DNA from 3 places in the Cellulomonas sp. NPDC055163 genome. Region 2 is predicted to be linked to each of the others. Evidence: riboswitches for the same ligand, from Rfam matches in the RefSeq annotation. Region 2 holds a riboswitch; each other region holds the start of a gene.
The links. Region 2 has a riboswitch for cyclic di-AMP ahead of ACWFNE_RS12440 (C40 family peptidase). Riboswitches for the same ligand answer to the same signal wherever they lie in the genome.

Region 1 (10,436 bases), on a different contig from region 2:
AGGAGCCACGCGTTGTGGCCCGCCGAGTTCGCGTAGGCGGAGATCATGGCGCTCGCGCTCGCGGGCTGGACGTAGCCGACGATGTGGTCGCGGCCGCTGTGCCAGATCCGCCACTGCGCCGCCATGTCCGCCGCGTGGTTCGCGAGCGAGCTGGACCCGGACACGCTCAGCGGGCCGAGCCCGTTGGCGGCACGGTGCGCGTTGATCGCCTCGCCGAGCCCGCCGACGCCGTACGACTCGACCCCGGCGGCCCAGCCCCCGGCGGTCTCGGCCGGCGCGGCGGCGGCAGCAGCAGCCGGTGCGCTGCCGCCGGAGGAGGCACGCGGGGCGGCTGCCTGCCGGGGCGCGCGTGCGGCCGGACGTGCGTTGGCGCGCCGCTCGGCGGCCTGGGCCTCGGCGGCCGCTGCGGCCTCCGCCGCCGCACGCTCGGCTGCGATGCGGGCGTCCTCGGCGGCCTGCCACGCGGCCTGTGCCTCGACCGCGGCCTGCTGCGGGGCGGCGACGGCGGCTGCGGCAGTGCGCAGCGTCGCGACGTTGGAGCCGCTCCCGGTCGTGGCGGACGCAGCACCGAGTGCGTCGACGGCAGCCTGGAGCGCGGCCCGCGGCGCGTCGCCGGCCTGCGGGGTCGCCGCGAGCACGCCCTGGGCGGCCTGGCTCACCGCGGCGACGTCCGCGAGGGCTGCCGAGCGGAACGCGGCGGACGACGCGAGCTCGACCGCGCGCGTGCGCCCGTCCAGGAACCGGGCGTCGGCCGTGCGTGCGGCGGTCTCGGCCGCCACCCGGCCCTGCGCGCGGGCGAGCTCGGCCGCGCGCGCGTCCAGCTGGACCTTCACGACGATGCCGGCGACGAGCGCGCCGAGCACGAGCGAGACCGCGCCGACGACGACGGCGGTCCGGACCCGGCGGCGCCGCGCGGGGGCGGCGGGCGACGCCGGCGCGAGCTGCGGAGCCGCATCGGGCCCATCGGCACGGGGTGCGTCGGCACGGGGTGCGTCCGCATCGGGTGCGTCGGCGGTGGGTACGTCAGCAACGGGTAGGCCGGCGCCGACCGCGGGGGCCTCGGCCGGGGCGATGCTCTCGACCGCCGGAGCGGGGGCCGGCGACGGGACGAGCGGGGTCGCCGCGGGCGCGGTCGTGACCGTGGCACGGGCGCCGGGCGCTGCCGTCGCGTCCGGCGTCGCCCCGTCGGGCGCGGCCGTCACCGCGGTCGTGCCCTCGGGTGGGGCTCCTGCCGCGCCGGCCTCGCGCTGGGTCGGGATGCCGCCGAGCCGTCGGTCCTCGCGCACAGTCGCCATGGGTGCCCCTGCCTCTCGTCGGGCACGACTTTCGCGGAATCGCCACTTGAACGCAAGGCGAGAACGGCATTGTTACGGCCATATGTCCCCTTTGTTCCGCGCTGCCCGGAAAAATCATTCCTCGCCGTAGCGATTCGTGAGATAGCCCGATCCGGACCATTTGGTCGTGAATACCCTTTCCCGGTCAGCGGCACTCCCCACCCCCGCTTCCTCGTGGCGCCGGGGCACGCGGCGGGCGTGCGGGATGATGAGCGCGTGCCACCCGCCGCCCCCTGGGACCGCCCCGCCGGAACCGCCACGCCTGCCCCGCTCGACGGCCTCGACACCGCGATCCTGCGCGAGCTCGCGGTCGACGCCCGGGCGAGCTACGCGGAGATCGGGGCCGCGGTGTCGCTGTCGGCGCCCGCGGTCAAGCGGCGCGTCGACCGGCTGCGCGCGCGCGGCGTCGTGCGCGGGTACACGGTGCTGCTCGACCCGGCGGCGCTGGGCTGGGCGACGGAGGCGTTCGTCGAGCTCTACTGCCACGGCTCGACGAGCCCGGCGACGATGCGGGCCGCCGTGGAGAACTACCCCGAGGTCGTCGCCGCGAGCACCGTCACGGGCGACGTCGACGTGGTGCTGCAGGTCCGCGCGCACGACATGCGCCACCTCGAGCAGGTCGTCGAGCGCCTCGCCGCCGAGCCGTTCGTGGCCCGCACACGCTCGACGATCGTGCTGTCCGCGCTCCTGCGCCGGCCCGACGTCCCCGCGGCCCCGCCCGCCTGACCGCCCGCAGGGGCCGCCTGCCTGACCGCCCGCACGGGCCGCCCGCGCAGGCCGGCCACCCGCACGGGCCGCAGCGTCCGGTCAGACCCGGCGCTCGGGCGGCACCTCGCCGGTCCGCTCCGCGAACTGCTTGCACCGGCTCGTCACGACCATCACCGGGCACACCGCGTGGTGCAGCACCGCCTGGCTCGTCGACCCCAGCAGCAGCCCGGCGAACCCGCCGCGACCGCGCGAGCCGACCACGATGAGGTCGGTGGCGGTCGAGAACTCCGTCAGCAGCTCGGCGCCCGTGCCGTCGAGCACGTGCCGGCGCACCGTGAGCCCGGGGTGGTCGGCGAGCGCGCGGTCGACCACGACGTTGAGGCCTTCCGCGGCGTCCGCGAGCACCTGCTCGTGGTCGACGGACGCGGGCAGCCACGCGAGGATCCCGCTGCCGGCACCCACGGGCACGCCCGCGACGGCAGTCAGCTCGGCGCCCCACACCTCGGCCTCCCGGAGGGCGCAGCGCAGCGCGAGGTCCGCCTGCGGGGACCCGTCGATGCCGACGACGATGCGCCGCACGGGCGCGACGGGCTCGAGCGGCGCGTCGTCGGACACCGTCCGTACGGAGTCCGTTCCGCGCAGGGGCACCACGACCGTCGGGCAGGCCGCGTGCGCCGGGAGCGCCGACGACACCGTGCCGAGCAGGCGGTCCGCGAACCCGCCGCGCCCGCGCGTGCCGACGACCGCGAGCGCCACGTCGTGCGACATCTCGACGAGCACGCCCGCGGCGTCGCCGGTCGCGACCGTCGCGGTCACCGGCGTCCCCGACGGGGCCACCCGCGCCTGGGCCTCGGCGAGCACCGCGCGGGCGCCCTCCTGGATCGCGGAGTCGTCGAGCGCCGCGTAGCCGCCGTCGAGCGAGGCGGCGGTGAACGACGGCAGCGAGTACGAGCACACGATGTGGAGCCGGCGTCCGTGCGCCCGGGCCTGTCCGGCGGCCCAGTCGAGCGCGTGCAGGCTGGCCGCCGAGCCGTCCACCCCGACGAGTACGACGTCGTCGTGCGTCATGGCCCGTACCTCCTGGTCGTCACGGCACCCAGTCTGCCCCCGATCATGCCCCGACCGGAAACTTTCGGGAGGCGTCCTTGGGGGCCGCTTGGCGTGTGCCACGCACCGCGGCGTCCCGGGGTCCCACGGACGGCGCCCAGGTGGTCCGCCGGGCGGGGCACGCCCGCTCAGGCGACGAGGTACGCGTTCCAGGTGGGCTCGTCGACGTGGGAGCCGGCCATGAGCGCCGCCAGGCCGCGCGGCGCACGGGGGACGAACGGCAGCTCCCAGCCGATCTCGTGGAGCAGCCGGTCGGCTTTGCGGTGGTTGCACCGGCTGCACGCGGCGACGACGTTGGTCCACTCGTGCCGGCCGCCGCGCGAGCGGGGCAGCACGTGGTCGACCGTGTCCGCTCCCCCGCCGCAGTACGCGCACCGGTGACCGTCGCGCTGCAGGACCGTGCGCCGCGTCGGGGCGACCGCCTTGCGCATCGGGACATGCACGTACCGCGTCAGGCACAGCACGAGGGGCAGCGGGAGCGAGGTGCGTTCCGAGTGGAGCTCGCGGCCGTCGGTCTCGAGGATCGACGCCTTCCCGGACATGACGAGCGTGACAGCGCGGTGCACGCTCACGACGCAGAGGGGTTCGAGACTGGCGTTGAGAAGCAGCGTCCGGTGCGTCACGGGCATCAGCACGGCGGGCTCCTGTCCAGGTCGGTGGACCCACCTGGCTGGCGGGTCCCTGGGGGAGTGCAAGCGCGACCAGAGTACGCGGCGACGTGCCCCGCGTCCCCCGACTCTGGCACGAGCAGGGGGTGGACGCCCGGTGATTTCCGGACGTACGTCCAGGGCCCCCTGCGCGCCGTGGCGTGCAGGGGGCCCTGGAGGAGCGGTGCGGGGGGCTCAGCCGATGCGGATGAAGACCGGCGAGCTCTGGTAGATGGTGCGGAACTGCACGGTCTTGCCCGGCGACGGCGAGTCGATCTGGTCGTTGCCGCCGGCGTAGATGCTGATGTGGCCGGGGCTCCAGATCAGGTCGCCCGGGAGCGCGTCGGCCCGCGAGACGACCGTGCCGGCGCCCTTGATGGCGGACGACGTGCGCGGGAGCGAGATGCCGAGCTGGGCGTAGACGTACGAGACGAAGCCCGAGCAGTCGAAGCCCTCGGGGGTCGTGCCGCCCGAGACGTACGGGGTCCCGACGTAGCGGGCCGCGACCTCGAGGACCGCGTTGCCCGCGACGGACTGCGGGATGGGGTTGTTGACGGTCGCGGTGGCCGTGCGCTCGGCGCTGCGGCTCGCGGCGGCCCGTGCGGCACGGGTCTGGGCGACCGGCTTCGGGGCGACGGTCACGGCGGGAGCCTCGAAGGACCATGCGGCGTCCACCGGCGAGGAGACGACCGGGGAGGTCTGGAGCACGGCCCGCGCCGAGGCGGTGAGCGCGGACGTGTCGACCGCCGGAAGGGCACCCGCGGCGCCGGCGCCGGGGGCAGCAGCCGCGGGGCTGATCATCGTGGCGACGAGACCGCCCGACGCGGCGACGATCGCGGCGCCACGACCGACGGCGCCCATCGACTCGGACGCCGCGGACGCGAGGTCCGTCAGCGGTGTGGCAGGGCGGCGGACGGAACGGTGCCGCGCGCGCGTCGTGCTCTCGGTCACTGGGTACCTCTCCTGTGGCCTGCGAGGTCAGCTGTCGGGTTCGGGTGGGAGAACACCCGGCCGTCGGGATGCGAGCATCCGTCGGGCTTCACCCCAAGGACACCGTTGCCGGTGCCCGTCATGGGTCCCCCGCCCCTGCCGGCGAGTTGAGCGGACCGCGTGCGGCGGCAGGGTTGGGCGATCCGCACGAGGGCTTCTCCGAAGGAGGGTCCGGGTGAAGCAGGACGAACGTACAGGAGTCCCCGCGGGAATGTCACGTATCCGACACGTCCCGTTTCGTCCCCTGCACCGGACGGGTCCGCCGCCTCCCCAGGACACCTCCCGCCGCCGACGCCGGGGAGCCCCGGGACGGTGCCGGAGCGGGGTCGCGCGCGCCCCGGCGCAGGTCAGCGGTTGCCGACGAAGATGTGGCGCGCGACGTCGTCGGGCAGGTCGAGGACCGTCGCCGCACCGGGCGGCGCGATGGTCACGACACCCGGGCCGCGCTCGACCGTGACCGTCACACCCGGGCGGATCCCCGCCTGCGCGAGCCGCGACAGCAGCTCGACGTCCGGCTGGATCGGCTCGCCCAGGCGCGCCACGACGACGTCGTCGAGCCGGCCCCCCGCGGCGTTGGCGACGGTGAGGAGCGACGTGACGCCGTCGAGGAACTGCTCGGACGTGCTCGTCTCGCCGATCTCCGCGAGCCCCGGGATCGGGTTGCCGTAGGGGTCGAAGTGCGGGTGGTCGAGCAGCGCCGCGAGCCGGCGCTCGACGCGCTCGCTCATGACGTGCTCCCACCGGCACGCCTCCTCGTGCACGAACTCCCAGTCGAGGCCGATGACGTCCGTGAGCAGCCGCTCCGCGAGGCGGTGCTTGCGCATGACGCGGGTGGCCTTCGCGAGCCCGAGCTCGGTCAGCTCGAGGTGCCGGTCCCCGCTCACCACCACCAGGCCGTCGCGCGCCATCCGCGCCACGGTCTGGGAGACCGTCGGGCCGCTGTGCCCGAGCCGCTCCGCGATGCGGGCCCGCAGCGGCGTGATGCCCTCCTCGGTGAGCTCGTACACGGTCTTCAGGTACATCTCGGTGGTGTCGATCAGGTCGCTCACGCCGCAGCCTCTCGCTCGTCGCTCTCGTCGTCGTCGCTGGCCATAAGGGTAGGCGCTCCGGCGCCGACGGCCCCCGACGCCGTATCGTCTGCACCGTGCCCGAGGCCCCCGACACCGCGCCCGCGATCCGTGCGATCACCGTCCCCGCCGACCTGCTGCCCGTCGACGGCCGGTTCGGCTCCGGACCCAGCAAGGTCCGCGCCGCTCAGGTCGACGCCCTGGCGTCGGTCGGTCGCACGCTGCTCGGCACGTCCCACCGCCAGCCGCCGGTGCGCGCGCTCGTCGGGCGCGTGCGCTCGGGCCTCGCCGAGCTGTTCGACCTGCCCGACGGGTACGAGGTCGTGCTCGGCAACGGCGGCTCGACGGCGTTCTGGGACCTCGCGACGCTGTGCCTCGTGCGCGAGCGCAGCCAGCACGTGAGCTTCGGCGAGTTCGGCGCGAAGTTCGCGACGGCTGCGGCTCGCGCCCCGTTCCTCGGCGAGCCGACCGTCCGCACCGCGCCCCCGGGGCAGCTCGCGCTGCCCGAGCCGGAGGACGGCGTCGACGTCTACGCGTGGCCGCACAACGAGACCTCGACGGGCGTCGCCGCGCCCGTGCGCCGCGTCGCCGGCTCGCGCGAGCAGGGCGCCCTGACCGTGGTCGACGCGACGTCCGCGGCGGGCGGGCTCGCGGTCGACGTGAGCGAGACCGACGTCTACTACTTCGCGCCGCAGAAGTCCTTCGCGTCCGACGGCGGGCTGTGGCTCGCCGTCCTGTCGCCCGACGCCGTCGAGCGGGCCGCGCAGGTCGAGGGCGGCGGGCGCTGGGTGCCCGAGTTCCTGTCGCTGACGACGGCGGTCACGAGCTCGCGTCTCGACCAGACGCTGAACACCCCGGCGCTCGCGACGCTCGTGCTCCTCGCGGAGCAGCTCGACTGGATGCTGTCGCACGGTGGGCTCGCCTGGGCCGCCGCGCGCACCGCGGAGTCGGCCGCGCACCTGTACGGCTGGGCCGAGCAGCGCGACTGGGCGACGCCGTTCGTCGACGACCCGGCGGTGCGCTCGAACGTCGTCGGCACGATCGACCTCGCGCCCGAGATCGACGCCGCCGCGGTGGCGCGCGTCCTGCGGGCGCACGGCGTCGTCGACATCGACCCGTACCGCAAGCTCGGGCGCAACCAGCTGCGCGTCGCGATGTTCCCCGCGGTCGACCCCCAGGACGTGCTCGCCCTGACGCGGTGCATCGACCACGTCGTGGAGCAGCTGGGCTGACCGCGGCACCGGACCCACGGTGAACGCCCGCCCCGCACCCGCCCGGCTCGTCCGGGACCGGGTCACCGCCGCGCTCTACGCGTGCTTCGGCACGTGGGGGTGGTTCCTCTACAGCTTCGTGCCCGGGCTGCCGCTCCTCGCCGACGAGCTCGGGATCACCCGCGCGCAGGCCGGCCTGCACACGGGGTTCATGGCGTGCGGCACCCTGACCTCGGGCTTCACGAGCGCCGCCCTCGTGCGCCGGCTCGGCCGCCGCGGCGTCCTGCTGCTCGCCGCCGGCCTCCTGTCCACCGGGGTCGTCGCCCTCGTGAGCGCCCCCGGCCTGCTCGTGACGCTGCCCGCGGCGACCGTCGCCGCGACCGGCGGTGCGCTGTTCATCGCCGCCGCACAGCCCGCGCTCACGGTGCACCACGGCGCCGCGGGCCCGGCCGCGGTGAGCGAGGGGCACGGCACGGGGGCGCTCGTCGGGCTCGTGGGGCCGCTCGCGCTCGGCGGCGCGGTCGCCCTGGGGTGGGGCTGGCGGCCCGCGGTGGCCGTCACCGTGGTGCTCGCGGCCGGCACGGCGCTGCTCGTCGCGCGGCTGCCCGGGCAGGGTGCGCTCGGCACCGCGACGGCCCGGGCCGCCGGCACCGCCCCGGCGACGGAGACGGGAGCCGCGGGCGCAGCGGGATCCGTCGACGCACCGCCGGCCGGCGCCGCGGGCGCACGCCCGGGCCGCTTCTCGACCACCTTCTGGCTGCTCTGGGCCACGCTCGTCGCGGTCGTCGCCATCGAGAACGCGACGACCGCGTGGGCGGCCGACCTGCTGCGCACGCACGCGGACGCGGGGACCGGTGTCGCCGCCGGTGCCGTCTCGGGGCTCATCGCCGGGATGTGCGTCGCGCGCTTCGCCGTCGGGCGCCTCGCGCTGCGGTCCACTCCGCTCCAGCTGCTGCTCGCCGCCTTCGCGGTCGCCGCCGCCGGCTGGCTCGTGCTGTGGGTCGCGACGACGCCCGCGCTCGCCCTCGCGGGGCTCGTCGTCGCGGGGCTCGGGTACGGCGCGCAGTTCCCGCTCGCGATCTCGATGCTGCTCGGCGCCGCCGACGGCCGGCTGGACCAGGCGCAGGCCCGCTCGACGCTCGGCGTCGGAGCCGCGGTGGCGGTCGCACCGGTGCTGCTCGGTGGGCTCGCCGACCAGGTCGGGACGCACACGGCGTTCCTCGTCGTGCCGGCGCTGATCGCGTGCGGGGTCGTCGCGGTCCTGCTCGCGGAGCGCGCGCGGCGGCGGCACGAGCCGCACCCCGTCAGCCCGGCGGGCGCGGCCGGAGCGGCCTAGCGACGGGCACGGCCCGCCCCCGGCGCACCGGGGACGGGCCGTGTCATGTCGTGGAGGCCGGAGGGCCCCCGGTGGTTCGGCGGGTCAGCTCTCGGCGTGCCGGCGGGACCGCGCACGGGCCGCGACGAGACCGCCGCCGGCGAGCACGAGGGCGCCCGCGGCGACGAGCCACGGCGTCGTCTCGGAGCCGGTCGCGGCCAGCACCTGCGACGACGCGGGATCGGCGGCGAGCACCGACGACGCCGGCGACGTCAGGCACGCCGACGAGGACGGCGGGTAGGCGACCGTCGTGGTCACGGACTGGTTCGCCGCGAAGGTGACCGCCACACCGGAACCGGCACGGACCCAGTCGAACGCGTCGCCCTGCACCCACGTGCCGTCGGACGCCTTGGTCCAGCCGGGCCAGTCGACGCCCTTGCCGTCGGCACCGGCGACCGCGCCGGGCCACGGGACGCGACCCTCGAGCGGCAGCCCGGACTGCACGACGTCCGCGCCGGACGGGTTGTCCCACGTGATGGTCAGCGGGCTCGCTGCGCCCTCGACCGCGACCTTGTACGTGAGGTAGGGGACGTCGTCCACGCACACGGGCGAGGCGACCTCGACCTTGACGGCGCACACGCCCCCGGCCGAATAGCCGTCCCCGGTGTCGTCGCAGCCGTTCGGCGACGGTGCGACCGCCGCGGCGGCGGGCAGTGCGAACGCCAGGCCGACGGCGGCCGACAGGGCGGCGGCGGAGCTCACCCTCATCGATCTCTTCATGACGGTGCTCTCTCCCATACCGCATCATCCGGACAATCAGGAGAAGCCAACGTAACTCCGGCGCGCGGCGAAGGCGCCGAGGCGGACGGGTGAAACCGCGGAATCACCCGGTCGGTCGCCCACCGGACGGGCGCGCCAGGACGGTCGTCCGGCACATGCCGACGGCTCAGTCGGTGCAGGCACCGGTGACGGTCCCGGGCGCCGTGAGCGTCGGCGTCGTCCACACGTCGAGCCGGTCGCCCGGCGCCGGCGCGGGCACCGTGACCGTGAACCGGTACGTCGCCCGCTCGCCCGGCAGCAGGCGCGAGGTCAGCGTGCTCACGGCGCGCCCCTGCTCGGTGGCGGTGGCTCCCCCGACGAGCTGGTCGCCGACGCGCTGCTCGAGGATCCGGCCCCCGGGGGGCGCGTAGACCGTGATGTTGGTCGCGACGCCGCCCACCGGCAGACCCGTGGCGGCCGTCCCGGTGACGTACCGCGGGTACGCGGCGATGTCACCCGGTGGGGTGTACGCGAGGTCGAGGCGGAGGACGGCCGTGGCCCAGCCGGGTGCGGGCGGCGCGGCGCAGCGCAGCTCTTCGACGGTCAGGTCCGTCGTCAGGAAGTAGTCGAGCTTGCCGCCGGAGCCGTCGTCGAGGAACACGCCCGGGGCCGCCGCCGGCGAGCCCGTGTCGAGGCCCGAGCCGCCGAGCGCCGTCCCCGCACCGGGCAGCTGCACGGCGTACGCGGTGTCACCCGGCCGGGCGAGGAAGTCCGCGCCGAGCGACGTGCGGGCCAGGCGGTCCTGCTCGGCGGGGTGCGCGGACCAGACCCGCACCCGCCGCTCGTCGCTCGCCCGGGCCAGCGCGTCGAGCAGGTCCCGCGTCTCACCGCGGCCCGAGCTGACCGCGGTGAACAGCGCCGAGGCGACGTCGGCGTAGAACGCGTCCGCCTCCTCGGCCTCGGGCAGCCGCACGTACGCCTCGCGCAGCAGGACGTCGAGCACGGTGTCCGCGGTGAGCTCGACGCCGCCCGCCTCGACCGGACCCGTCGCGTCGAGCAGGTACGCGACGGCGACGGGGTCCATGGCGAGCACGCCGTCGACGGGTGTGCCCACGCTGCGCGCCCACATCGCGCTCACCAGCTCGGCGCTGCGGGGGAAGTCCGGGGTGAGGACGGTGTTCTGGACCCAGCGGCCGAGGCGGTCGCCGTGCACCGCGAGCTCCTCGTCGGTCAGCGGGAGGACCGGGTCGTCGAGGGGCCGCAGGTCGAGCGTCGAGCGCTGGTCGACGAGCCGGATC
Region 2 (10,436 bases):
GTGCTGACGTTCTTGGGGATGTCCGTGGTGGCGATCACCGCACGGGAGGACGCGACGGTGCGCGCGATGTACGTCGCGATGGATGCGCTGGCGTGGACGGTGCTCGTGCCGCTGGCGCTCGCCGCACTGGCGACGGGGCTGGTGCAGTCGCTGGGCACGGTGTGGGGGCTGGCGCGGCACTACTGGGTGGTGACCAAGCTGGTGCTCACCGTGGTGGCCACGTTCGTGCTGGTCCTCTACACCGAGACCCTCGCCACGCTGGCCGAGGTTGCGACCGACACCTCGACCGGCGACCTCGACGCGCTGCGCTCGGTCTCGCCGTTGGTGCACGTGGTGCTCGCGCTGCTGGTGCTGCTTGGCGCCACGGTCTTGTCGGTGTTCAAGCCCAAGGGCCTGACCGCCCGCGGGTGGCGGCTTCAGCAGGGCGCGCGGGCCGCCTGATCCCTGGCGGGTCAGGCTTGTTAGCCCCGGGGAGCGCCCTGCGTTGTCTCTTGACGTTCGCAGGCGTGCGTCGTAACTTACCGTTCGTGGTCACTTACCGAGTGGATGACGGATGGGACGCCTTGGGCGACCCGACCCGGCGGGCCATCGTCGCGCGTCTGGCGGAACGCCCGTGGGCGGTCGGCGAGCTGGCCCACGAGCTGCCGATCAGCCGGCCAGCGGTGTCTCAGCACCTGAAGGTGCTCAAGGACGCCGGCCTGGTCACCGACCGCACCGCCGGGACGCGCCGGGTCTATCGACTCAACCCCGCAGGCGTCGCCGCCTTGCGAGATCAGCTGGACACGTTCTGGAGCCGCGCCCTGACCGGGTACCAGGACGCCGTCGAACACCCGATCGAGGAGGACTCATGACCCAGGCAGTCGATGTGGTGGTGCGCCGGCAGATCGTCGTGGACGCGCCGCTCGAGCGCGCCTTCGCCGTGTTCACCGAGCGGTTCGGCGACTTCAAGCCGCCCGAGCACAACCTGCTCGACGCGGCGATCGCCGAGACCGTGTTCGAGCCGAAGGTCGGCGGTCACATCTATGACCGCGGCGTCGACGGCACCGAGTGCCGCTGGGCGCGCGTGCTCGCCTACGACCCCCCGGACCGGGTGGTGTTCAGCTGGGACATCAGTCCCCGGTGGAGCATCGAGACCGACCCGGACAACACCAGCGAGGTCGAGGTCCGGTTCGTCGCCGAGACACCCCAGCGCACGCGGGTGGAGCTGGAGCACCGCCATCTCGACCGGCACGGACCCGGCTGGGAGTCGGTCCGTGACGGCGTCGCGCACGACGAAGGATGGCCGCTGTACCTCGACCGCTACGCCGCCCTGCTCGCCGCACCGCGCTGATCGTCGAGCAAGCAGACGGGAACCTAGCTCGTCAGGGCGGGCCCCTTGGGGTGATCCCCGGCTCGGAGGCCATCCGTATCGACGTTCGGCGCACCAGCCGACCTGCGGGATCGGCTCAGCGGTGATGTCAGCGGGCGGGGACGGGACGCACGGTGAACTGCTCGACGCCGGGCAGGTGCTCGACAAGCTCGGCATGCGCGGCGGTGGCGATCGCGTCAGCGTCGGCGAGCGTGGTGACGTTGACCGTGATGACGGCGTCGCCCACGACGCGGTGGCCGATCCAGCGCACCTGCAGCCGGTCGATGCCGGCGACCCCGGGAGTTGCCTCCAGGGCATGCTCGGCTCGGTGCAAGAGGGCGGGGTCGATGCCGTCCATCAGTCGGCCGCCGATGCTCTTGGCGGTGCCCCACAGCAGCACGAGGATCGCGGCCGCGATCAGGATGCCGATGATCGGGTCGGCGACCGGGAAGCCGAGCCAGACGCCCAGGGCGCCGAGCACCACCGCCAGGGAGGTGAAGCCGTCGGTGCGAGCGTGCACGCCGTCAGCCACCAGGGCGGCCGAGCCGATGCGTCGCCCCACGCGGATGCGGTAGATCGCCACCGCTTCGTTGCCGGCGAAGCCGATGACGCCGGCGGCCGCAAGCAGGCCGAGGTTCTCCAACGGGCGCGGGTCGAGGAGCCGGTCGACGGACTGCCACGCGGCCACGACCGCTGAGAGAGCAACGACCACGAGGATGAACAGGCCGGCGAGGTCTTCGGCGCGCCCGTAGCCGTAGGTGAACATGCGCGACGCGGGTCGGCGTGCCAGCACGAACGCCACCCACAGCGGCACCGCAGTCAGGGCGTCGGAGAAGTTGTGGATCGTGTCCGCCAGCAGGGCAACGGATGCGGTGAACAGGACGACGACGAACTGCGCGACCGTGGTGCCGAGCAGCACGAACAGGCTGATCTTCAACGCCCGCACGCCCTCCCGGGAGGCCGTCAGGGCGTCGTCGACCGAGTCGGCGGCGTCGTGGGTGTGCGGCATGAACAGCTCCCGAAGGAACCCGCGCAACCCGCCGCCGTGGCCATGCCCATGGTCGTGCTCGTGGTCGTGCTCATGGCTGTGGCCCGGAGAGTGGTCGTGCGCGACGTCGTGGTCGTGCACGTGCGCCCGCGCGCTCATGACGCGTCTGCTTCGAGCATGTCCTGGTGGTGGTGCCGCGGCGTGCCGCCGAGAGCGTGCTCGGCCTGGAAGATCGCGTCGGTGACGAGCTGGCGAGCGTGCTCGTTCTCGAGCCGATAGAACACCTTGGTCCCGTCGTGGCGCGTAGAGACGATGCGCGCCAGCCGGAGCTTGGCCAGGTGCTGGGAGACCGTCGAGGGCGACTTGCCCACGACCTCTGCGAGGTGGTTCACGCTCACCTCGCCCGTGTCCCGCAGGGCGAGGATGATCCGCACCCGCGTGGCGTCCGCCAGCATCGCGAACACCTCGACAGCGAGCTCGACGAAGGAGCTGTCCGGCAAGCGACCGCATCTATTCGTATCTTCGATCATGCGCAGATATTAACTCTGCCGCCGTCGCGCTGAAGCACGCTCGGTCGCCGCACCTGGGCGGGCTAGGCGTCGCGTGCTGTCGGGTCGACGGCCTCGGCGCTGTGCTGGAGCCTGGTCCCGGGTTCGACGCCGGCTTCCTCGAGCCGCCAGATGAGCTCACCGATGGTGCGCTGCACCTCGCGCCACTGGGCTTCGGGGTGCGTGGCACCACCGTCGAGGGCGCGGTGGGCGTCGAAAGATGTCAGGTACGCCTTGAGCCCGGCGCGCAGCAGCATGAGCTCACGCCCGGTGAGGATGACCTGGTGCGGTGCGTCGATGTCCACCCGGCCGCCTGCGGTTCAGCTGACGCGGATGAAGGTGGGGTTGGTCTGCCAGATCTCGCGGATCTGGATGGTCTTGCCCGGGCGGGGGGCGTCGACCTGCATGTTGTCGCCGGCGTAGATCGAGATGTGCCCCGGGGACCAGATGAGGTCGCCCGGCTGGGCCTCGGCCCGGGAGACGACCGTGCCGGCGCCGCGCTGGGCGGAGGACGTGCGCGGGAGGGTGATGCCGACCTGGGCGTACACGTAGGACGTGAACCCCGAGCAGTCGAACCCCTCGGGGGTGCTTCCCCCGGACAGGTACGGCACACCGACGTAGCGGGCCGCGATCTCGACGATCGCGTTGCCGTTCGCCGACGCGGGCGCCGCGGCACCGATCGGCTCCGCCTCGGCCGCGGGCGCCTCCTGCGTGGCGGGCTCGGCTGCCGCGGCGCGGGCCGCGCTGCGCGACGCAGCTGCCGGCGCGGGCTCGGGCTCGGCCTCGACGACGGGCGGCGGGGCGACCGCGGTCAGCGTGGGGGCCTCGAAGCCCCAGACGGCGTCAGGGGCGGCGGCCACGACCGGGGAGGTGTGCACCAGCGCGTGCGCGGAGGCGGTCAGCGCGGCGGTGTTGACGCCGGCGACGCTGGCGGCGTGCGTGCCGGACCCGTGCGCCGAGGCGGGCACGGCCACCATCGACAGGAGCAACCCGGACCCGGCTGCGGCGACGGCCGAGCGGCGGCCCGCGGTGGCCAGGCCCGCGCTGGTCGCGGTGGCGAGGTCGTCGAGAGAGGTCGTGGGGCGACCCGGTGAGCGGCGACGGCCGCGGGTGGCGCTCGAAGGCATGGTGAACCTCTCCAGACGCCTACGAGGTGAGCTGTCGGGTTCGGGCTGGAGAACGCCCGGCCGGTCAGGTTCGACCGGCTTCACCCCAAGGACACCGCACGGATGCCCACGATGTGGGTCCCCCGCTCCTGCCAGCAGGACTGGAACTGACCGCGGGTGGTGGCAGGACTCGGCGATCCACCTCGGGCTGCCCCAGGAGGGTGGGGCGGGTCGATCCTAGGTGCCGCTTCGCGGGGATGTCACGGCAAGGTCACGCCGGCGGGTCGCCAGCGCCGCGGACGCTCTGCTCATCACGACTTCTTGGACTACCGGGAATGCCCACGCACTGGGACACGTTGTGCGCTGGTATACCCCCCAGGGGTATCCGTTACGGGCAGGTCGCCGAGGAGGGCCGGATCATGAGCACGTCGCATCCCGAGCACCACACCACCCCGCCAGGTGCCGAGCACCACGGCCACCACGGCACGCCGGTGACGGTCACCGCAGACCCGCAGCCGGCGGCTCACGGCGAGCACCACCCGGTGCACGCCGAGCATCACCCCGACCACGGCGCGCACAGCCACACCGACACCGCCCACGCCGACCACCATCATGACCATGCGGGGGCGGCGCCCGCGGGTGGGCACCAGCACGGGCACGGCGGCCAAGGCGGGCACGGGGACCACGTCGGGCAGTTCCGGCGGCTGTTCTGGTTGACGCTCGTGCTGGCGGTCCCGACGGTGCTGGCCAGCGGGATGTTCGCGGCGCTCCTGGGGTACCCCCTGCCCGACGCACCCGCGATCGCGTGGGTCTCCCCGGTGCTCGGCACGATCATCTACGTCGTCGGCGGGCGCCCCTTCCTGGTGGGGGCGGTCAGCGAGCTGCGGGCACGCAAGCCCGCGATGATGCTGCTCATCGGCATGGCCATCACGGTCGCGTTCGTCGCGTCCTGGGGCTCGAGCCTGGGGGTGCTGTCCCACGAGCTCGACTTCTGGTGGGAGCTGGCGCTGCTGGTGGTCATCATGCTGCTCGGGCACTGGGTCGAGATGCGCTCCCTGGCACAGACGTCTTCCGCGCTGGACTCCCTGGCCGCGCTGCTGCCCGACGAGGCCGAGCGCGTCGACGCCGGCACCGTCACGGTCGTCGCCCCCGCCGACCTGCGTCTCGGGGACGTGGTGATCGTGCGCCCCGGCGGACGGGTGCCCGCCGACGGCGTCGTGGTCGACGGGTCCGCAGACGTCGACGAGTCGATGATTACCGGGGAATCCCGCCCGGTCCGGCGCGCCGCGGGCGACCACGTCGTGGCCGGGACCGTCGCCACGGACTCCGCGATCCGAGTCCGCATCGACGCCGTCGGGGACGACACCGCTCTGGCCGGCATCCGCCGCCTCGTCGAGCAGGCCCAGTCCTCCTCTACCCGCGCCCAGCGCCTGGCCGACACCGCCGCCGGGTGGCTGTTCTGGTTCGCGCTCGGCTCCGCCGCCCTGACGCTGGCCGCGTGGCTGACGTGGGGCACCCCGGAGACCGCGTGGATCCGCGTCATCACCGTCCTGGTGATCGCCTGCCCCCACGCCCTGGGCCTGGCGATCCCGCTGGTGGTCTCCATCGCGACCGAACGCGCCGCCCGCGGCGGGGTGCTCGTGAAGGACCGGATGGCCTTGGAGCAGATGCGCACCGTGGACACCGTCCTGTTCGACAAGACCGGCACCCTGACCAAGGGCGAGCCCGCCGTGACCCACATCGCCGTCGAGGGCACCCGCACCGAGGACGAGGTCCTCGCCCTGGCCGCGGGCGCGGAGGCCGACAGTGAGCACCCGCTCGCCCGTGCCATCATCGCGGCCGCCACCGCCCGCTCCGTGCGGGTCGCGCGGGCGAGTGAGTTCCGGGCCAGTACCGCGGTCGGGGTCCGCGCCACCGTCGACGGGCACGACGTCGCCGTCGGCGGGCCCCGGATGCTCGCCGAGCACCACGCCCACCCGCTCGCCCAGACGCACGCGTGGGCTGAGCAGGGCGCGATCGTCCTGCACGTGCTCATCGACGGGCAGGTCGCCGGGGCGCTGGCCCTGGCCGACGAGATCCGCCCCGAGTCCCGCCAGGCGGTCGACGCCCTGCACGCCCGCGGCGTGCACGTGGTGATGATCACCGGCGACGCCGAGCCGGTCGCCCGCGCGGTCGCCGCCGAGATCGGGGTCGACCAGGTGTTCGCCGGGGTCCGCCCGGAGAACAAGAGCGAGAAGGTCGCCGAGCTGCAGGCCCAAGGCCGGCGCGTGGCGATGGTCGGGGACGGGGTGAACGACGCACCGGCGCTCGCCCAGGCCGACGTCGGCATCGCGATCGGCGCCGGCACCGACGTCGCGATCGCCTCGGCCGGGGTGATCCTGGCCAGCGACGACCCCCGCTCGGTGCTGTCCGTGATCGAGCTGTCCCGCGCGTCCTACCGCAAGATGCAGCAGAACCTGTCCTGGGCCGCCGGGTACAACCTCATCGCCGTCCCCCTCGCGGCGGGTGTGCTCGCACCGGTCGGGTTCGTGATGCCGATGGCGATCGGGGCGATCCTGATGTCCGTCTCGACCGTCGTGGTGGCGCTCAACGCCCAGCTCCTGCGCCGACTGGACCTGCGGCCCGAGGCCAGCGCGCAGGCAGTGCTCGCCCGCCGCGGCTGACCCGGCACCCCGGGCGCCGGGGCGGCTTCATCGAACCTTGATGCAACGACAGCCTCGCTCGGGCGTCCCCCGGGCGAGGCTGGCCCGGTGGGCGTGCCCACCGCACGCTCGTTGCCTGATGCCTCGCCTGGGACGCCTGTTCCGGGCGAGGCACCTCGACGTTGGGAGATCTCATGAACCGCGCTCGACGGCGCCTCACCGCGACCGTGATCGCCTTCGGCGTGACCGTGGCGGTCGCCGCGTGCTCGCAGGACCTCGGCCCGGCCACCGCGCCGACCGGCCAGGCGGCCACCGCCTCCGACGGGCACGCCCACGCGGACGAGACCGACAGCGCCGGCCTGCCGGGGGCGCACACGCACGGGGTCGGGATCAACCCGGCCGACGACCTGGTCTACCTGGCCACGCACGAAGGGCTGTTCCGGTACGACGAGACGGGACCGAAGCGGGTGGGGCCGGTGATCGACCTGATGGGCTTCACCGTCGCCGGGCCGGACCACTTCTACGCCTCGGGTCATCCGGGGGCCGGGACGGACATGGCGAACCCGGTGGGGCTGATGGAGTCCACCGACGCCGGCGAGACCTGGACCGCCCTGTCGCGGGAGGGCGAGTCGGACTTCCACGCCATGACCGCCTCAGACGCGGGGGTCGTGGCGTTCGACGGCGCGGCCCTGCAGGCCACGAGTGACGGGGTGAGGTGGGGTGACCTCGACGTCCCGGTGCCGCCGTTCGCGATGGACGTCTCACCTGACGGGCGCACGATCGTGGTCACCAGCCAGGAGGGCCCGGTCCGTTCCACCGACGCCGGCGCGAGCTGGGACCGGCTCGAGGAGGCCCCGCTGCTGCAGGTCGTGGACTGGGCGGACACCTCGACCGTCGTCGGGGTGACGCCGGACGGGGACGTCACGCTCTCCGAGGACGCCGGCGCGACCTGGGCGCCGGCCGCGACTCTCCCGGGACCGCCGCAGGCCGTGGCGGCGCACCGCGCGGCCGACGGGTCGCTGCGCGTGGTGGCCGTGACGCAGGACACGGTCCTGGAGTCGGTCGACCTCGCGGCCGGGTTCGACCCGCTGCCAGGAGCCTGATCGGGGGGTGTGATCAGGACGGCCGCGGGAAAATCAATGGGATCTTCATGTGAGGACCAGCGGGCGTGCGGGGTTCGCGCCGAAGAGTCAGGGCGAGACCTTTCCTTGAACGCCTGGAGCCTGCCCATGTGGACCCCGACCCGCCGCCCGATCCTGCTCACCGTCGCCGTCGCGGGCACGCTGCTGCTCGCGGCGTGCAGCACCGGCTCGGAGCCCTCCGCCGCTGACGACGCCGCCACCGCGACCCAGGCGCCGGTGTCCACTGGGGTGACCGGCACGGTGTGGGTCGCGAACGAGGGCGAAGGGACGCTGACCGCGATCGATGCCGACTCCGGTGAGGTGCTGACCACGGTGTCCGGGATCCCCAGCCCGCACAACGTGCAGATCAGCCCGGACGGGTCCACCGTCTGGGCGGTCAGCGGGCACAACAACGCCCTCGTCGCCCTGGACGCCGAGAGCTACGAGCTGCGCGGGACCGCGGCCACCGGGACCAGCCCCGCCCACGTGGTGCTCACGCCCGACGGGTCCTCGGTCTACGTGACCAACTCCGGTGAGGACTCCCTCGACCGCTACGACGCCGCCACCCTCGCCCCGACCGGCACCCTCGGCGTCAGCGCCGGCCCGCACGGCCAGCGGCCCAGCGGCGACGGCACCATCTTGGTGGTGGCGGGCACGGCCGCCGGGACCATCGACGTGGTCGACCCCGCCACCCTCACGCGCACCGCGACCATCCCGGTCGGGGAGTCCCCGGTGCAGGTCGCCGTGTCGAACGACGCGCGCACCGCGTACGTGAGCCTGGCCGGGACCAGCGCGGTCGCGCAGGTCGACCTGACCGCCCAGGCGGTCGTCGCGACGCTCGAGGTGCCGTCCCCGCCGGTCCAGCTGTTCCTGACCCCGGACGGGACCAGCCTGCTGTCGGCCGACCAGGGCACTCCCGACGCGCCCGGTGACACTGTGACGATCATCGACGTCGCGACCATGGACGTGCGGGCGACCATCACGACCGGGTCAGGTCCGCACGGGGTGGTCGTCGACCCCAGCGGGGAGGTGGCGTGGGTGACCAACCTCTACGACGACACCGTCTCGGTGCTGGACCTCGCCACGAACACCGTCGCAGCGACCATCCCGGTCGGTGACCTGCCCAACGGCATCTCCTTCACCCCGCGCACCGGCGCACGCCCGGCCGCTGCCCCCGCCCTCACCGTCCCGGACTACTCCACCGGAGCGGGTAGCGAGGACTCGGGCACCCACACCGACGACCACCACGGCTGACCCCAGCCGCCGGCGCAGAGGACCAGCGCCCTGCCCGCCACCGGCGACGGGTGCGGTCGCTGCGCGCCGTCTTGGTGGGCACCGGTACGCGGTCGGGCGCCTCGTCGATGAAGTTTCGATGGAGGTCACCCCGGAGGGCCTACAGGTCCCATGTGCCGGGGCAAGCCCGCGACGACAGTGCACACAGACACCTTTCGTCAGGAGCTCCCCATGCATCCCGCTCTGGTCCGGCTGCCGGTCGCCGTGGCTCTCGCCCTGCCCCTGGTCGGCGCATCCACCCTCGTGCTCCCCGCGCCGGCAGCCACGGCCGCCTTGCGCCAGGACACTGCCGAGCACGAGACCACGTCGCACGACCACGCCGCCACACAGCCGAGCGCCGCCCCGGCAGCAGACGAGCCCACGCTCGACCCGGCGACGCCCGGCCAGGCCCTGACCGGCATGGAGCCCGAGAACGGCACGGACCACGCGGACAGCGGTGAGGGGTCAGCGCACGAGGAGGGCCACGACTCCGGCAGTGGCTCCGACGAGGCACCGACGGACACCGGTGGCGCGGGCGGTCACGGTGAGACGACCGGCGAGCACGCCGAGGACGGCGCAGCGCCCGTTGCCCGGCCGCGGGCCGCGGTGCTGTCCACGTTCATGGGCGTCAACGCCGCGGTGCTGATCGCCGCCTCGGTGCTGCGCCGCCGTAACCGCAATCGGCCCCGCCACCGTCCCCGCCCAGCCGGCGCCCCGACCACCGCCTGACCGCCCTGAAGGACACGACGATGACCACACTGACCCCGCCCCCGCCGCCACCCGAGGTGACGGTCGACCCCGACGTCACGCCCGGCCCCGATCTGACACCTCCGCCGGTCGGGCGGAACCTGATGACGATCCCGTGGGTCGCCCGGTCGTTGCGGTCCGGCTGGTACCCCAAGATCTTCCAGATCCCGGTCGCGGCGGTCTTCGGGCTGGTGGCCTACCAGCTGCTCGCCGGCCCTGACCGCGCGCACGACAATGCGGGCACCGCGCTGATGTGGGTGCTGTGGTGGCCGGTCATCCCGATCGTGTTCGTGCTGCTCGGCCGGTTCTGGTGCGCGGTGTGCCCCTTCGGGGCGCTGTCCGACGCGGTGCAGAAGCTCGTCGGGGTGAACCGGCCCGTGCCGAGCTTCCTGAAGAACTACGGCATCTGGATCATCGACGCCTCGTTCCTGGCCATCACGTGGGCCGACCACGTCTGGGGCGTCGTGGAGTCCCCCTGGGGGTCCGGGGTTCTGCTCTTGCTGCTCACCACCGCGGTGATCGCCTCGGGTGCACTGTTCCAGCGCCGCACGTTCTGCCGGTACCTGTGCTTCCTCGGCGGGCTGTCCGGCAACTACGCCCGTACCGGCATGGTCGAGCTGCGCGCCGACAGCGCGATCTGCAAGACCTGCAAGTCCCGGGCCGT
Region 3 (10,436 bases), on a different contig from region 2:
TGCGTGGGAGCGGTCGGGCACGAGCCCGAGGGCACCGCCCAGCGCGGTGCCGAGCAGCGCGACGGCCTGCGTCTCGGGGCCCAGCACCCCGGTGAGCAGCACGAGGACGGCGGCGAGGACCGCGAGGACGGGCCCGGCGAGCAGGGGACGTGTCATGACCACCTCGGTGTGGTGCGTGCGCCCGGGGGCGCACGAGGGCGTGCGGGACCGTGCGACCGCGTGCTCGTGGAGCGGGAGCGGCCGCGCGTGGGGATGGTGCGCTGCGTGCTGTGCGTGGGTCGCGGGGTGGGCCGCGAGCGGACGGGGAGCGCAGCCGTCCGGCGGGGCGGCCGGCGTCGTTGCCGGTCCGCCCCACCGGAGCGGAGCGACCACTGTCTAGCAGCGCCGCGGATACGGCGAACAGTCGGTACTAGGTACTTGGTGGTGGAACGGCGCACATCGTTATGCCGCCGTGATCTCCGTCACTCTCCCGGGAGCACGGGCTAGCGTGCGGGGATGAGCCCTCTCTCGGTCCTCTTCCTCGGCGGCAGCGGCGTCATCAGCTCCGCCTCCACCCGTCTCGCCGTCGAGCGGGGCCTCGACCTCACGGTGCTCAACCGCGGCGAGAGCGCGACGCGTCCGCTGCCCGACGGCGTCCGGACCCTCCGCGCCGACGTCCGCGACCCGGCGTCGGTCCGCGAGGCGCTCGGCGACCGGGAGTTCGACGCCGTCGTCGACTGGGTCGCCTTCACCCCGGAGCACGTGCGCGCGGACGTCGAGCTGTTCACCGGGCGCACCGGGCAGTACGTGTTCATCAGCTCCGCGTCGGCGTACCAGACGCCGCCCGCCCGGCTGCCCGTGACCGAGTCGACCCCGCTGCGCAACCCGGACTGGCAGTACTCGCGCGACAAGATCGCGTGCGAGGACCTGCTCGTGCGCGCGTACCGCGAGGACGGCTTCCCCGCGACGATCGTGCGGCCCTCGCACACGTACGACCGCACGCTCGTCCCCCTCGACGGCGGCTGGACGGCCCTCGAGCGCATGCGCCAGGGCAAGGAGGTCGTGGTGCACGGGGACGGGACGTCGTTGTGGACCCTCACGCACCACACCGACTTCGCCCAGGGGTTCGTGCCGCTGCTCGGCCACCCGCGCACGCTCGGGGAGGCGTTCCACCTGACGTCGGACGACGTGCTCACGTGGGACCAGATCACGCACGCGCTCGCCGCGGCGGCCGGGGTCGAGGCCCGCATCGTGCACGTGCCCTCCGACGTCATCGCGTCCCACGACCCCGAGTGGGGCGCCGGCCTCCTCGGCGACAAGGCGCACTCGATGGTCTTCGACAACACGAAGGTGCGCAGCGTCGTGCCCGGCTACCGCGCGACCGTGCCGTTCGAGCGGGGTGCCCGCGAGATCGTCGACTGGTTCGACGCCGACCCGGCCCGCAAGGTCGTCGACCCGCGCCTCGACGCGCTCATGGACCGGCTCGTCGAGACGTACCGCGTGCGCTGAGGCGCCGCGCCGGGAACGACGAGAGCGCCCGACCCCCGGAGGGGCGGGCGCTCTCGTGCAGTGCGGAGCAGTGCGGTGCCTGGGCTCAGCCGACCCGGATGAAGACCGGGCTGGACTGCCAGATCGAGCGGAACTGGATCGTCTTGCCCGGGCGCGGGGCGTCGATCTGCATGCCGTCGCCCGCGTAGATCGAGATGTGGCCCGGGGACCAGATCAGGTCGCCGGCCTGGGCGTCCGCACGCGAGACGACGGTGCCGGCGCCCTTCTGCTCGGCCGACGTGCGGGGCAGGTCGATCCCGACCTGCGCGAACACGTACGAGGTGAAGCCGGAGCAGTCGAAGCCGTCGGGCGTCGTGCCGCCCGAGACGTACGGCACACCGACGTAGCGCGACGCGACCTCGACGATCGCGTTGCCCACGGCCGAGGCGGGGACGGAGACCGCGGGGGCCTCCTCCTCGGCCACGGCGGCGGTCGGGGCGGCCGCGGCGCGGGCCTGGCTCCGGGACGTCGTCGCGGCGCGCGTCTCGACGACGGGCTCGGGCTCCGGCGGGGGCGGCGGCGTGACGGCGGTCAGCGTCGGGGCGTCGAAGCCCCACACCGCGTCAGGCGCGGCAGCGACGACCGGGGAGGTCTCGAGGATCGCGCGGGCCGAGGCCGTGAGGACGGTGCTGTCGACCGCGGCGAGGGAGGCGCCGCTGGCGCTGCTGCCCTCGGCCGAGGCGGGGACCGCCACGATGCCGATCATGAGACCGGAGCCGGCTGCGACGACCGCCGAGCGGCGACCCGCCGTGGCGATGCCGGCGCTGGTGGCCGTGGCGAGGTCGTTGAGGGGGGTCGTCGGCCGGCCGGGTGACCGGCGGCGTCCGTGAGACGTGCTCGAGGGCATGCAGAACCTCTCCATACGCCTACGAGGTGAGCTGTCGGGTTCGGGCTGGAGAACGCCCGGCCGGTCGCGTTCGACCGGCTTCACCCCAAGGACACCGCACGGATGCCCACAAGTGGGTCCCCCGCTCCTGCCAGCGAGACTCGAACTGACCGCGGGTGGTGGCAGGACTCGGCGATCCACCTCAGGCCGCCCCAGGAGGGTGGGGCGCGTCGATGTTAGGCACGGCGTCCGCGATATGTCACGGCAAGGTCACGGGTGAACGCGTGTCCAGGTTGCACGATCACCCGAAGGGATGACGTAGGTCACGCGAAGAACGGGAGATCCCCGCGTGAATCCGGCACGGCCGCCCGGTCGGCGTCCCTCCGGGTGTGACGAGCGCCTCACTCGCGCGGCCCGGGCGTACGCTCGCGGAACGGGGTCGTCGTCATCCCTGCGAGGGGGCACGTGATGGGTCTGCTGAGCCTGGGCATCGTCTCGACGTCGCGCAAGGAGGACGAGCGGCGGCTCGCGGTCCACCCCGCGCACCTCGAGCGCATCGACCCCGGGCTGCGGGCGAGGATCACCCTCGAGGAGGGCTACGGGGAGCGGCTCGGGGTGCCCGACGCGGAGCTCGCCGGGCTCGTCGGCGGGCTCGCGCCCCGCGCGCAGGTGATCTCCGGGTCCGACGTCGTGCTCCTGCCCAAGCCGCAGGTCGAGGACCTCGAGGCGATGCACGCCGGCCAGGTCCTCTGGGGCTGGCCGCACTGCGTCCAGGACGTCGCCCTCACGCAGGTCGCGATCGACCACGGGCTGACGCTCCTCGCGTTCGAGGCGATGAACCACTGGGCCGACGACGGCGGGTTCGGCCTGCACGTCTTCCACAAGAACAACGAGATCGCCGGCTACTGCTCCGTCCTGCACGCGCTCCAGCTCGTCGGGCTGACCGGCGACTACGGGCGGCGGCTCTCCGCGGCTGTCCTGGGCTTCGGGGCCACGGCCCGCGGCGCCGTGACCGCCCTCCTCGCGCACGGGGTGCACGACGTCGAGGTCGTCACCCACCGGGGCGTCGCCGCCGTCGGGGCGCCGATCCACGAGACACGGATGGTGCACCTCGAGCCGGACGGCCACGTGGACGCCGGAGGGACGCGTGTGGCCGTCGCCGAGTTCCTCACCGGGCACGACGTCGTCGTCAACTGCACGCTGCAGGACCCGCAGCGCCCCGTGGTGTACCTGCGCACCGAGGACCTCGCGGCGTTCCGGCGGGGCAGCCTCGTGGTCGACGTCTCGTGCGACGCGGGGATGGGCTTCGAGTGGGCCCGGCCGACCTCGTTCCGCGACCCGGTCGTCGAGGTCGGCGACCACGTGACCTACTACGCCGTCGACCACAGCCCGTCCTACCTGTGGAGCTCGGCGTCGTGGGAGATCAGCGAGGCGGTGCTGCCGTTCCTCGCGGGGGTCATGGGCGGGCCGGACGCCTGGGCGGGCGACGAGACCCTGCGGCGTGCGATCGAGGTGCGCGACGGCCGCGTCCTGAACCCGGCGGTCCTCGCGTTCCAGGGCCGGGATGCCGCGCACCCGCACGAGCGGGCGGTCGCGGCGCCGGTGGGCGCCGTGCGCTGAGGGCGGCGCGGGCGCGCGCCGCCCTCGCACCGGGGGAGCGCCCGTGCGGGCCCAGGGGGCCCTGGCGTTCTGCGGGACGTGCGCTGGGCTCCGTGCCGCGCGCGTGCAGGACGCGCCCGGCTCGGAGCATCGCGTGCAGGACGCGTGGGGCTCACCTTGCGTGCAGGACGTGCGCGGCTCGCCTCCCGTGCAAGCAGTGCGCTGCTCAGAGCCTCGCGTGCAGGCAGTGCGTGCTCACGTTGTCCGTCGCCTCGTCGAGCAGCGCGCGCAGCGCGGCGTAGCGGGCGCGACGCGCGTCCGCTCCCGGCTCGCGGGCACCGTGGCGCTCGGCCGCGTGGTGCGCCTCGGACGTCGCACGGGCGAGCTCGAACCACGTGGCGCCCGCATATGCGGCGCGGACCTCGTCCGCGACCTCGTCGGCACCGAGGTCGCCGGCCCCGAGGTCGTCGTCGGCTCCGGCCATCTCCCACCCCTCCTCGTGAGCTCCCAGCGTCTCCCCGACCTCCGACACGACCGCGGCGCCACGCCGGGCCTCTTCGAAGGTCCCCGGAGAGGAGGAGTCGACGGCGGCGCGCGTGATGCACCCGTGCCGGGGCCCGGCGAATCGATTCGACGTACCGTGGTCCTCGCGCGCGAGGGAGCGGGGGTCCGCGACGTCGGCGCGGCGGCGACGACTCGACGGGGAGTGCACGGATGACGCAGCTCGACGGCTGGATCGCGGGGATGACGTGGGGCTGGGGCTCCCGGCGCGGGGAGTGGACCGGGCCCGAGGCGGAGCGCTCGATGTCCCTGATGGTCGAGCGGCTCGGCGTGACGTGGACGGCGATCACGTTCTTCACGCTGCAGGACACCCCGCAGTCCACCGAGATCCGCTTCCGCGACGAGCCGACCGTGAGCGACGAGGAGGTGCGCGCGGCGATCCGCGCGGCGCACGAGCGCGGCCTCGCCGTCGTGCTGAAGCCGGTCGTGAACTGCGCCGACGGCACGTGGCGCGCGCACATCAACTTCTTCGACCACGACGTGCCGTGCGAGCCGAAGTGGAGCGAGTGGTTCGCGAGCTATACCGAGTTCCTCGTGCACCACGCGCGCATCGCCGAGGAGGAGGGCGCGGAGATGCTCTGCATCGGCTGCGAGATGGTGCAGACGGACCGGCGCGAGGGCGAGTGGCGCGAGCTCGTCCGGCAGGTGCGCGCCGTGTACTCGGGGCTCGTCACGTACAACTGCGACAAGTACCAGGAGGACCGCGTCACGTGGTGGGATGCCGTCGACGTGATCTCGTCGAGCGGCTACTACCCGGTGGACGACTGGGAGAACCAGCTGCGGCGCATCGAGCCCGTGGTGCGCGCGCACGGCAAGCCGTTCTTCTTCATGGAGGCCGGCTGCCCGAGCCGCACGGGGTCCCCGGCGCTGCCCAACGACTGGGCGCTCCCCGGCGAGCCGAGCGAGTCCGCGCAGCGCGTCTGGTACGAGGCGGCGTTCGCCGCGACCGGGCCGTGCGACTGGGTCCAGGGCTTCATGCTGTGGGACTGGCCGGCGCACCTGTACGACGAGGCGGACGCCGCGCGCGACGACGACTACTGCATGTTCGGGAAGGAGGCCGAGCGCACGGTGCGCGAGCACTACGCGTCGAAGGTGCGTGCCGCTGACGGCTGACGGCTCACGGCTCGCGGGCGTGCGTGGTGCCGGGTCCGGTCCGGAGGTGGTCCCGGCCCCGGCGGGTGCGGTCCCGTCGGCCGGGCGGGCGTCGCGGCAGTGGACCCGCGAGCGGTCGCCGCCCGCGCGGGCGCTCAGGCCGGCCGGCGCTCAGACCGCGCGGGCGGCGGTGACCGCGTCGGCGGCCCGCTCGACGTCGGCCTCGGTGCACCACACGTGGAAGGCCAGGCGCACACCGCCGCCGCGCCCGGCCGCGCGCACCCCGTGCTCCGCAAGACGGTTGCGCAGGGCCCCGGTGGCGTCGGGCAGCGCGACGATCGCGCTCCCGGTGGGTCCGAGGCCGAGCCGTGCGCGCAGGGCGTCGGCGAGGCCGGCGTCGTGCGCGCGGACCTCGCGGGGGTCGACGCCGGCGAGCAGCTCGAGCGCCGGGGCCAGGCCCACCCAGCACAGCCAGGCGGGCGAGACGTCGAACCGCCGGGCGTCGGAGGCCAGCGTCATGCCGGGGCCGTACACCGAGGACCACACGTCGGCTCCCGCGTACCAGCCGGCGTGCAGCGGGCGCAGCGTGGCGGCGATCTCGGGCCGCACGGTCAGGAACGCGGTGCCGCGCGGGCCGCACAGCCACTTGTAGGCGGAGCACACGGTCACGTCGAAGCGCGCGGCGTCGACGGGGAACCAACCTGCGGCCTGCGTGGTGTCGCACAGCGTGCGGGCCCCGACCGCGGCCGCCGCGGCGCACACCGCGTCCGCGTCGGCGACCCGGCCGTCGCGCGACTGCACGAGCGAGAACGCGACGAGGTCCGTGCCCGGGCGCACCTCCTCGGCGAGACGGTCGAGCGGCACGTGCCGGACCCGGACACCGCGGTCGGCGTGCGCGAGGAACGGGAAGACGACCGAGGTGAAGTCCCCGTCGACGACCACGACCTCGGCGCCGCCGGGCAGTCCCGCGGCGACGACCCCGACGAGCGAGGACGACTGCGAGCCCACCGCGACGTGCTCGACCGGCACGCCGACGAGCCGGGCGTAGGCCGTGCGGGACCGGTGCACCGCCGCGTCGTAGGCGGCGGCGTCGGCGCGTCCGGACTGCCAGGCGTCGAGCGCCTCGCGGAGCGCGTCCGCGGAGGTGCGGGGCGGCAGTCCGAGCGTCGCGGCGTCGAGGTAGCCGGCGACCGGGGTGAAGGCGGCGCGCAGGTCGGCCAGAGGCGTCGTGGTGAGCGGCATGATCCGATCGTCGTCCGCGCGCCGCACATCACACAACGACGGGTTCGCGGGGTGCGCCATCACGGGAAGTGATGGGTCGGTACCGTGGTGACCATGAGCGAGCACCGCCACGGCGTGCGTGCGGGCCGGCCGGTCGGGCGCGGGGAGGCCCTCGGGCCCGCGTCAGGGCCCGTACCCACATCCAGGTCCTCGACCGGCGCAGCGCCGGTCCCGGCCGCCGTGGCCTCGCCGCCGGACGAGCGTGCCGGCACGTCCGCCCGTGCCTCCCCGACGGCTCCTCAGCGGACACCCGCGACCGGGTCGCCGTCCGGTCCTGCGCGGACACCCGTGACCGGGTCGCCGGCCGGCCGCGCCCCGGCACCTCCGGCCGCTCCCGTGCTCGACGTGCGGGCCCTCGACGTCCAGGCGCTGCGGCTCATGCGTGCCATCGCCGACCACGGGAGCCTCACCGCGGCGGCCGCCGCGATCGGGTCGAGCCAGCCGGCGGTCAGCCAGCACGTCCGGCGCCTCGAGCGCCGGCTCGGGACGGCGCTGCTCGAGCGGGCCGGTCGCGGGGTCCGGCTCACGGAGGCCGGCCGCGTGCTCGCGCACCACGGGGCGACCGTCACCGCCGCCGTCGGGGCGGCCGCCGCCGAGGTGCAGTCGCTCACGACGCTGCGCTCCGGGCGGGTCCGGCTCGTGGCGTTCCCCTCGGCGACCGCGACGATCGTGCCGCGTGCGCTCGCCGACCTGCGCGAGCGGCACCCGGGCCTCGTGGTGACCCTCGACGAGGCCGAGCCGCCGCAGGCGCTCGAGGCGCTGCGGACCGCGGCCTGCGACGTCGCGCTGGCCTTCGCCTACCCCGGCGTCCCGACGCCGGGCGGGGACCTCGACGGGCTCGTCACCCGTCACCTGGTCGACGACGGCACGGTCGTCGCGCTGCCCGAGGGGCACCCCGCGCTGTCCGGTGGCGAGCTCGACCTCGCCGACCTCGCGGACGACGTGTGGATCGCGGGCTGCCCGCGCTGCCGCGGCCACCTGCTCGCCGCCGGCAGCTCTCGCGGGTTCACGCCACGCATCGCCTACGCGACCGACGACTACGTCGCGGTGCTCGGCCTCGTCGCGGCCGGGCTCGGCGTCGCGCTGCTGCCCGGGCTCGTCCTGCCGACCGCGCTGCGCACACCCGGCGTGGTGGTGCGCGCCGCGGCCGGGACCGCCGAGCGCACGGTGCACGCGGTGACGACGCCCGACCTGCTGCGGGTCCCCGCGGTCGCCGCGACGCTCGACGCGCTCGCTGCTGCCGCCCGTACGCTCCCGTCCCTGACGAGCGGGTAGCCCCGGGGCCGACGACGGGGCCTCGGGGGTGGAGCGTCGAACGGGCCTGGGGTGGTTGGGGAACGGATGGGGGCGTGGCAGGCGAACAGGCCCGGGCGTGGCCGAGGAGCGGCCGACGGGCGGGCCTGTGGCGTGGCGTCGGTCCGGCGGCCGCGCGTGGCAGCCGGACCGGCCCGCGAGCTCGGCCGTCGACCCGGCGCGGAGGTGCGGGCCGTCAGGCCGCGCCCGTCCCCTCGGTGGGCAGCCCGGCGCGGTGCCACGCCTCGAAGCCACCGACGACGTCGGTCGCCCGGTGCAGCCCCAGGTCCAGGAGCGCCGCAGCCGCGAGGCTCGAGGTGTAGCCCTGGGAGCACAGCACGACGACCTGGACGTCGTGGTCGGTCGCGATCGGCACGCGGTGCGCGCTGGTCGGGTCGAGACGCCACTCCAGCACGTTGCGCTCGATCACCAGGGCTCCCGGCACGGTCCCCTCCGCGGCCCGCTGGGCGGCCGGTCGGATGTCGACGAGCACCGCCCCGCGCGCGTGGGCCTCCGCGGCCTCGGCCGGGGAGAGCCGGCGCAGGCGGGCGCGCGCCGCGGCGAGGACGTCGTCGATGGTGCGGGTGGGTCGGATGGGTCCTGTGGCGGCGGGGGCGCTGCCGTCGGCCGGGCCGACCCCGTGCGCCCGGGGGTCGGGCGCTGCGCGGTGCGGGGCGGCGAGCGTCGGCGCGCTCATGCGTCCTGCTCCGGCTGGTCGGTCAGCACGGTGCGCGTCGGGGTGAGGCCGCCCCCGCCCAGCGTGTAGTACGTCATCGCGAGGAGCGGCGGCGAGTACGCGTGGATGCTCACGGCCGGCTCCGCGTGGACGTTCACGACGTCGTGGACCGCGCCCGGGACGACCGTCTGCGTGCGGCCGGCCGCGAAGGTCCGGGACGCGAGGGTGTCGCCGCCGCCGGGGCGGTTCTCGGTCAGCGCCCCGCGCACGACGGTGAACGCCGCCGCCGAGGGCCCGTGGTCGTGCAGCTCGGTGCCCTGGCTCGTCAGCCACGACAGGAGCCAGACGTCCGTCCCCGCAGGGCCCTCGAGCCGGGTCCACCACCGGGAGCCCTGGTCGAAGCGGACGAGCGGGCGCCACAGGTCAGGGCGCTCCGCGAGCGAGCGCGTGAGGGCGGCGAGCTCCGTGAGGCGCAGCGTCCGGGCCGAGCCGGGCGGGCGGGTCGTGGGGGGCGGCGGGGTCGGAGCGGTGGCGGGGGAACGGTCGACGATCGTGGTCATGAGGGTGCCTCTCGGGTGCGCGGCCCCGCCCGTGGCTCGCGTCCGGGCAGGCCGGAGGGCACGACGGTGCGGGGGTGTTGACGGGGGCGGAGCGTCAACGACAGCGACAGCACCCGCGGCCGGCAGCACCGGCGGCGGGGAGGGAGACGGCCAGGGGGAGCCGGGACGAGTGGGACCGGGACGTGGGTCGGTTCATCGTGGGCTCCTCTCGCGGCTCGTCGGTACCGGGGTCCGTCCCGGTGCGGACGAGAGTGGGCGCCTCCGGGGTTTCGTGTCAAGAGATGGACCGTTCGTCTCATCCTTCGAAACTCCCGCGCGGGCGTGCGGCCGGCTCCCCGTGAGCACCGTCACCGGGAGCCCGCCGGGCGCGCGTCAGCCGGCGGCGACCGCGTCGATCGCGCCGAGCTCGCGCTCGAGGTCGTCGAGCCCGAGCGAGCCGAGCGAGAGCGCCGCGGTGTGCCAGGCGCGCAGGTCGAAGCGCCCGCCGTGCGCCTCCGCGCGCGCCCGCGCCGCCGCCCGCCCCGCGAGCCAGGCGCGCTCGCCGAGCTTGTAGCTGATGGCCTGCCCGGGCCAGCCGAGGTAGCGCACGATCTCGCTGCGCACGAACGCTGCGGGCGACCCGCTGCGCGCGGCGAAGAACTCCTCGCCGAGCTCCGCGGTCCACCGCTCCCCGGGGTGGAAGCCCGACCCGTCGGGGATGCGCAGCCCGAGGTGCATGCCGATGTCGATGACCACCCGCACGGCGCGCATGCGCTGGCCGTCGAGGTACCCGAGCCGGGCGCCGGGGTCGGTGAGGTACCCGAGCTCGTCCATGAGCCGTTCCGCGTACAGGGCCCAGCCCTCGGTCGTCGCGGACACCGAGCCGACGCTCACCTGGAAGCGCGAGAGCTCGGCGGCCCGGTGCGCCCACTGGCCGAGCTGGAGGTGGTGACCCGGGACGCCCTCGTGGTACCAGGTGCTGATGAGGTCCCAGGTGGGGAACCGCGTGCGCCCGAGGGTCGGCAGCCAGGTGCGGCCGGGA

Region 1: another riboswitch for cyclic di-AMP. It lies ahead of ACWFNE_RS19305 (C40 family peptidase); the one in region 2 lies ahead of ACWFNE_RS12440 (C40 family peptidase).
Region 3: another riboswitch for cyclic di-AMP. It lies ahead of ACWFNE_RS04045 (C40 family peptidase); the one in region 2 lies ahead of ACWFNE_RS12440 (C40 family peptidase).

The regions. Positions count from the first base shown of each region.
Region 1 is NZ_JBSGSU010000012.1:55,948-66,383, reverse strand. It holds gene ACWFNE_RS19325 (hypothetical protein) at 1-1,295, opposite strand, end outside; gene ACWFNE_RS19320 (Lrp/AsnC family transcriptional regulator) at 1,551-2,060, shown strand; gene ACWFNE_RS19315 (universal stress protein) at 2,142-3,110, opposite strand; gene ACWFNE_RS19310 (HNH endonuclease) at 3,278-3,778, opposite strand; gene ACWFNE_RS19305 (C40 family peptidase) at 3,992-4,747, opposite strand; cyclic di-AMP (ydaO/yuaA leader) riboswitch at 4,750-4,910, opposite strand; gene ACWFNE_RS19300 (metal-dependent transcriptional regulator) at 5,134-5,835, opposite strand; gene serC (phosphoserine transaminase) at 5,931-7,085, shown strand; gene ACWFNE_RS19290 (MFS transporter) at 7,105-8,400, shown strand; gene ACWFNE_RS19285 (LPXTG cell wall anchor domain-containing protein) at 8,485-9,147, opposite strand; gene ACWFNE_RS19280 (DUF4012 domain-containing protein) at 9,326-10,436, opposite strand, start outside.
Region 2 is NZ_JBSGSU010000005.1:416,335-426,770, reverse strand. It holds gene ACWFNE_RS12470 (DUF2269 domain-containing protein) at 1-441, shown strand, start outside; gene ACWFNE_RS12465 (ArsR/SmtB family transcription factor) at 528-851, shown strand; gene ACWFNE_RS12460 (SRPBCC family protein) at 848-1,330, shown strand; gene ACWFNE_RS12455 (cation diffusion facilitator family transporter) at 1,458-2,495, opposite strand; gene ACWFNE_RS12450 (ArsR/SmtB family transcription factor) at 2,492-2,866, opposite strand; gene ACWFNE_RS12445 (hypothetical protein) at 2,929-3,189, opposite strand; gene ACWFNE_RS12440 (C40 family peptidase) at 3,205-4,011, opposite strand; cyclic di-AMP (ydaO/yuaA leader) riboswitch at 4,014-4,195, opposite strand; gene ACWFNE_RS12435 (heavy metal translocating P-type ATPase) at 4,410-6,653, shown strand; gene ACWFNE_RS12430 (F510_1955 family glycosylhydrolase) at 6,827-7,735, shown strand; gene ACWFNE_RS12425 (YVTN family beta-propeller repeat protein) at 7,862-9,007, shown strand; gene ACWFNE_RS12420 (hypothetical protein) at 9,218-9,754, shown strand; gene ACWFNE_RS12415 (4Fe-4S binding protein) at 9,775-10,436, shown strand, end outside.
Region 3 is NZ_JBSGSU010000002.1:50,901-61,336, reverse strand. It holds gene ACWFNE_RS04055 (hypothetical protein) at 1-156, opposite strand, end outside; gene ACWFNE_RS04050 (NAD-dependent epimerase/dehydratase family protein) at 496-1,488, shown strand; gene ACWFNE_RS04045 (C40 family peptidase) at 1,574-2,374, opposite strand; cyclic di-AMP (ydaO/yuaA leader) riboswitch at 2,377-2,558, opposite strand; gene ACWFNE_RS04040 (N(5)-(carboxyethyl)ornithine synthase) at 2,822-3,973, shown strand; gene ACWFNE_RS04035 (hypothetical protein) at 4,179-4,436, opposite strand; gene ACWFNE_RS04030 (glycoside hydrolase family 113) at 4,667-5,626, shown strand; gene ACWFNE_RS04025 (aminotransferase class V-fold PLP-dependent enzyme) at 5,777-6,847, opposite strand; gene ACWFNE_RS04020 (LysR family transcriptional regulator) at 7,175-8,161, shown strand; gene ACWFNE_RS04015 (rhodanese-like domain-containing protein) at 8,376-8,876, opposite strand; gene ACWFNE_RS04010 (cysteine dioxygenase) at 8,873-9,415, opposite strand; gene ACWFNE_RS04005 (DUF885 domain-containing protein) at 9,788-10,436, opposite strand, start outside.